2 regions of the Leuconostoc sp. BM2 genome follow, and region 1 is predicted to be linked to the other one. Evidence: predicted binding sites of a transcription regulator. Region 1 holds the regulator's gene; the other holds the start of a gene.
The links. The regulator Rex, encoded in region 1, represses fermentation and respiration genes when NADH is low (regulators of the CRP and FNR family bind a similar motif). The targets are predictions, from matches to a motif close to TTGTGAANTANTTCACAA.

Region 2: a site for Rex is predicted at 1,788-1,805, ahead of BMG01_RS00220 (zinc-dependent alcohol dehydrogenase family protein). Genes of this name have one in related genera too.

Annotation. Positions count from the first base shown of each region.
Region 1 is NZ_MOWQ01000009.1:32,773-35,963, reverse strand. It holds gene BMG01_RS04455 (peptidoglycan bridge formation glycyltransferase FemA/FemB family protein) at 1-1,033, opposite strand, end outside; gene BMG01_RS04450 (redox-sensing transcriptional repressor Rex) at 1,039-1,689, opposite strand; gene tsaD (tRNA (adenosine(37)-N6)-threonylcarbamoyltransferase complex transferase subunit TsaD) at 1,788-2,804, opposite strand; gene rimI (ribosomal protein S18-alanine N-acetyltransferase) at 2,797-3,191, opposite strand, start outside; gene rimI (ribosomal protein S18-alanine N-acetyltransferase) at 3,185-3,191, opposite strand, start outside.
Region 2 is NZ_MOWQ01000001.1:42,192-45,382, forward strand. It holds gene BMG01_RS00210 (DedA family protein) at 10-669, opposite strand; gene BMG01_RS00215 (LacI family DNA-binding transcriptional regulator) at 696-1,676, opposite strand; gene BMG01_RS00220 (zinc-dependent alcohol dehydrogenase family protein) at 1,825-2,841, shown strand; gene BMG01_RS00225 (hypothetical protein) at 2,843-3,191, shown strand, end outside.

The DNA of each region.
Region 1 (3,191 bases):
CAAATTGTTTGAGGTAATCCTTATAACCTTCTTCGTCAACGACCCAGTCGAGTTCACCGATATATTCAGCGTTGGGATCGTGGTAAGCAAATTCATGTTTGAACTTATAGAGACCATCAGAAACATCAAATTCACCAATGCCACCAAAATCATATTCGATTTTGCCAAGTGACAGTCCCCATTTCAGCATCTCATATTGAATGGCGGCTGGTGCGTTATGTTTACCAAATTCGCGATAAGAGCCAGCATACATATACCAAATCTCATCACCATAAGCAAATCCTAAGCCACCAGCAATCACTTGCCCTTCAAAATGAGCCAAGTAGACTCGGAACAAGCCTGTCCCTGCCCATAATTTTTGCATACGAAGGAAGTAATCTAATGGTCTGTGTGTGATACCATGATTTTTTGCCATTGCCACGTAGGTATCAAATAGTGCTCGAATATCCTCTTCACTATCACCAAATGTAATTGTCACACCATCACGAAATGCACGTCGAATATCATTACGAAGTTTAGGCTTGAAGTGCAACATCAATTCATCTTCATTGGTAATAGGCGTAGCACCTTCACCGCGACCATCATAGTATAAGACGACATTCTTACGTGGCTGAATATTACCATGCATGTGTGTAACTTGCGTATTACGTGTCTGGAAGCCTGCCTCAAGATATTTTTGATTCAACTCATCCGAATACTGTACTTCAGGATCCATTCTCAACAAGAAGACATTATCCGGTAATGCTGCTAAAGCTTCCTTAATCAAATCCTTAATTAAATCAACATCTTCAATATCGGCAACAGGTCCACGGCCAGCATAAGCTAAAACTTTTCCGGGAACAGCCTCAACTGTTAATACTGACATAACCGCATCAATTTGACCGTCTGTTTCATGATAAACATAAACGTGGTTCCAGTTTGCTTTCAATTCACCCCATAGTGGATCCTGTGTGACTTGTCCTCTTGGATTTTCACGCACAAACTTTTGATATGCTGAGACTTTTTCTTGATCATCTAAATTTAAAATTGTCATTTAACTTATAATCCTGTCGTAATTGAACCGTAATTTTCAATGAAATACACCAAAGTTTGCAATTCATTGGTTAAGTCAACGTTTTGAACACGTACGTTGGCAGGTACCGTGACACGCAAAGGCGTAAAATTCAAAATTCCCTTAACACCGGCACTCACTAATTGATCTGTAATATCTTGGGCAACACCTTGTGGCACAGTCAAGATCGCAATGTTAATACGTTGCGCACTAATCTGTTCCTTCAATTCACTCATTTTATAAATTGGTACACCAGCTAAAATAGTGCCTGTTCGCTTTTCATCGGCATCAAAAGCAGCTGAAATACGCATATTTGACGATTGATGGAAGTTAAAGTTAAGCAAGGCTTGTCCCAAATTTCCAGCACCGATTAGTGCGACGTTGATCAAACTATCTTGGTCCAAAACATTGGCAAAGAAATCCAATAGCGCTTTAACTTCGTAGCCATAACCTCTTTTACCTAGAGCACCAAAATAAGAAAAATCACGACGAATTGTCGCCGCATCGAACTTAATAGCATCACTTAATTCTGATGATGAAATACGATCTGTACCAGCATCATGTAAGAAAGTTAGATAACGAAAATAAATTGGTAACCGCTTAGCGGTTGCGCGTGGTATTTTTGGTTGTTGCGTCATAATATATCTCCAGTAATTTCACTTGTGAACTTTTGCATAGTAATTGTACCATATATTTAAGGGTTTTGCGAAAAGATAGTGAAACATTCACAATGATGTCACGATTGTAATAGTTCAAAATCCAATCCCGGATCCGTATTAAGGTCCAAATCCGCATAGATATTTTGTTTATAATTCCAGTAACCAGCAGCACCAATCATCGCAGCATTATCGCCAGTATACGCCACTGGAACTGGAATAAATACTGTATCATTGAAATCATTTAAAAGTGTTGTCAACGCTTCACGCAACTGGGAATTAGCAGCAACACCACCAGCTAAAACAAAGCTCTTAACTGGATAATGACGTAATGCACGCTCAGTACGACCGATTAACGCATCCACAACAGCATTTTGAAAACTCGTTGCCAAATCATCTTGGTTAATCGTTTCTTGCTTTTGTTCGGCATGGTGAACATAATTAATGACCGCACTCTTTAATCCTGAAAAACTAAAATCATAGTTGTCTTCATGAGCCATAGCCGTTGGAAATTTAATAGTTGCTTTACCACGATGTGCCATTTCATCAATGGTTTTACCAGCTGGATAAGGGAGTTTTAATAACCGTCCGACTTTGTCAAAGCTTTCACCAGCGGCGTCATCTCTTGTTTCACCTAATACTTCAAATTTATTTTCAGTTTTCATTAGGACTAATTCAGTATGACCACCAGATACCATCAGAGCCATAGCTGGATATATGATTGGTTGATTAAAATTTGCCGCAGAAATGTGTCCCGCTAGATGATTAACAGGTATGATTGGCAGGTCATGCGCCAAGGCAAATGTCTTAGCACCCATCAATCCGACCAGTAGTGAACCAACTAATCCGGGCCCATAGGTCACCGCAACCGCATCTAATTCAGATGGGGTGACCTGAGCTTGTTTCAAGGCATCATCAAGTACTCTGGTGATCCATTCAATGTGATGTCGACTTGCTACTTCAGGTACAATGCCACCAAACCGTTGATGGGAATTGATTTGCGTTGCAACACTATTGCTTAAAACAATGTGTCCATCTTCCACCACTGCTACACTGGTTTCATCAGCACTCGATTCAAATGCAATTATTTTAGTCAATTTTTCGCTCCATCATAATGGCATCAGCACCATTTTTGTAATATTTTTCTCGACGATAATAAGGTTGAAAACCAAATTTGCGGTACAGTGCCTGTGCTGCCGTATTGGTATTAGCTACTTCCAATAGTACGCGCTTCGTGTTAGGCAACGCAAAAACCGCCATCAGTAATGCTTGTCCAATACCTTGATGCTGAAATTTCGGCGAAACACCTAAACTACCAACTTCAACCTCATCTAAAATTTGTGTTGCACCAAGAAAACCACCTGTCGTCACAAAATAAATAGAACGTGGACTACGCAGTTCATGCTCAAATACTTCTTTTGGCCAAGGTGACGGTGCAAAAGACTCATTTGCTAATTGCCAAATGTCATCAAGATCTTCAATTG
Region 2 (3,191 bases), on a different contig from region 1:
ATAACAAAATTATTTCCGTGTGAACAACGCCAAAATCCAGTTTCTAAACTTTTGCATTCTTAAAACAGTAATTGCTATCACAGCAATTACGATAAAAATAGTCACAGTCACGGACTTTGGAATCTCCAAATGGCCTACAAAATAACCAATTGAGACAATACTGGCTGACCATAAAATACTAGCAAAAGCAGCCATTCGTAAATAAACTGGAAAGGCTAACCCCAAACGATGTGCTAATAATGGCACAGCAACGCGAATAAAGGGTAAAAAGCGGCCTAACACAACGAATAGCAACCATCTCTTGGGATGAAAATCTTTAGCGATTTCATCAGTCAAACTACTGTGTGAATATTTTTTAACCCAGGGTATTTTAGCGACTTGTGTCGTAATGAACGCGCCCAACCAATAATTAACAGCATCTCCTAAAAAAGAAGCAATTGCAAAAATGCCAATAACCAAAAGCAATTCACCAATATTATGATGGGCGCCAGCCAAACTTCCTACTGTAATCAAAATCGTATCACCAGGAATAAATCCTGTCACAATCCCAGCAGTCTCAATAAATATCAATACAAACATGATACCAAATGCTGCTAATGTGAAATGATGATCACTGGCGATTAAATGTTCTAGCCAGTTGGGCAATGCAGTGAGTGAATTTAGAAACATTTTCCCCTCCGAAATGTTACCAAAAATTAGTCTTTTGGTAAATACAGTGACACTGGCAGCAAACTATCAGGCGTCATTGTTGTTCTTGGTGTTTTAATCAGTGCAAATAATACCTCTATTAACTGTGATGCAGCCGCTGCAATCGGTTGAACAATTGTTGGCAAATTTGGATGCAAACGCCGGACAATTGGTGTCCCGTCGTATCCAATAATGTTAATATCCTCTGGCACTCTTTTACCAGCCTTCTGCAAAGCATTTTCTAGTTGAATAGCAGCCACATCATTATAGGCAAAGACCCCCTCAATGCCATTCTTAATGATATAAGACACCATATTGTCGATGTCCTTACTTGTAGCAAACCCTTGTAAACTATAATTTTGTCTGACAACAGGAATCGAATTCTGTTGTGTAGCACGTAAAAATCCTGCGTACCGTTGATGGGTTGGTGATTCTGAGCCATCATCATCACTTAACATTAATAACCTTTTTGCACCAGTAGACAATAGATACTCACCAGCTAAATAGCCACCTTGTTCATTATCCTCGCTAACAATTGGCACGTTATCTGCCAAGTAACGATCGTAAGAAACAATTGGTAAAAAGGTGTTTTGATACTCACCAATACCCAAATTATGTGAAGAAGTAATGATACCTTCGACTTGATTCGCAGCCAACATTTGAAGGTACTGACGCTCTTTTTCAACATTATTAGCTGAAGTTGCAATAATGACCTTATACCCTAACTCAAATAGCTGTTGCTCAATCTCACTCGCCAAAGCTGTAAAAAAGGGATTTTCCATGTTCGGAAAAATCAATCCGATAAATTGCGATGATTTTCCTTGCAGCGAACGCGCCATGGCATTAGGTTGATAATGCAACTCTCGCATAGCTTCGTGAACTTTATTAATTGTTTTTTGGCTTAATGAACCATAGTTATTGATGACGCGCGATACCGTTGTTACTGAAACACCAGCTAACGCCGCAACATCACTTAATTTTGCAACCATTGCAATCCTCCATACTCTCTTAATATTCTATCACATGGTCTATTCCCCTTACTAAAATAAATGTGATAAACGTTTGACTTTGTCGTGCTAAAGGTTTACCATTGTCCTCGTAAGTTAATTTAATCACAAATAAAAAAGGAGAACAAACATGGAAGCACTTGTGTTAACTGGTACAAAAAAATTAGAGGTTGAGAACATTGAAAAGCCTGAGGTAAAACCCAATGAAGTTTTGATTCATACGGCATTCGCTGGTATTTGTGGTACTGATCACGCTTTGTATGCCGGCCTTCCCGGCTCAGCAGATGCTGTGCCACCAATTGTGTTGGGTCATGAAAATTCCGGTGTTGTAGCTGAGATTGGTTCTGATGTTACAAACGTTGCTGTTGGTGATCGTGTAACAATTGATCCTAATATTTACTGTGGCCAATGCAAGTATTGCCGTACTGCACGTCCAGAACTTTGCGAAAACTTGTCGGCTGTTGGTGTTACACGTAATGGTGGATTTGAGGAATACTTCACGGCACCTGCATCAGTTGTTTACCAAATTCCTGATAACGTTTCACTTAAGTCAGCTGCCGTTGTTGAGCCTATTTCATGTGCGGTTCACGGTATTCAACTACTTAAAGTGACACCTTACCAAAAGGCATTGGTTATTGGTGATGGCTTCATGGGTGAGCTTTTTGTTCAAATTTTGCAAGCTTATGGTATTCACCAAGTCGACTTGGCTGGTATTGTTCCTGAAAAGCTCGCTATGAACAAAGAAAAGTTTGGCGTGAAAAATACGTACAATACCAAAGATGGTGATAAAATTCCTGAAGGTACTTATGATGTTGTCGTTGAAGCAGTTGGTTTACCACAAACACAAGAAGCAGCCATTGAGGCTTCAGCCCGTGGTGCTCAAGTTTTGATGTTTGGTGTTGGTGGCCCCGACGCAAAGTTCCAAATGAACACTTATGAAGTCTTCCAAAAGCAATTGACGATTCAAGGATCATTTATCAATCCAAACGCCTTTGAAGATTCATTGGCATTGTTATCATCAGGCAAGTTAGACGTTGAATCGTTGATGTCTCACGAACTAGATTACCAGACTGTAGATGATTTTGTGAATGGTAAATTAGGTGTCGTTTCCAAGGCAGTCGTCAAGGTTGGTGGCGAAGAGGCATAAGATGGCAGAAAATGCGCGACATCATAATCCACGAAGCATTTCAATGAGCAAATCACTTATGTTTTTTGGCATTTCATTGATTTTAAATGCGATGGGAAATGTTTTGACGCTCGTCACAGCTTCACATATAAAACCCGCTTTTTTGGGATCAGCTTATTGGACAGCTGCAGAGGCTAATCTAGGTCAAGCCTTACTAGGAAATAATTCACTTGTTTTATTTTGGGCATTCCTAGTTCTCGGCATGCTTATTTCATTTCTAAATGCGCTATTGATGAAAAAGTTAGATTGGCATCGTATTATTGGTAATTTCTTGTTTATGTTACCATTTTCAATTTTTATTCAATGGTTTT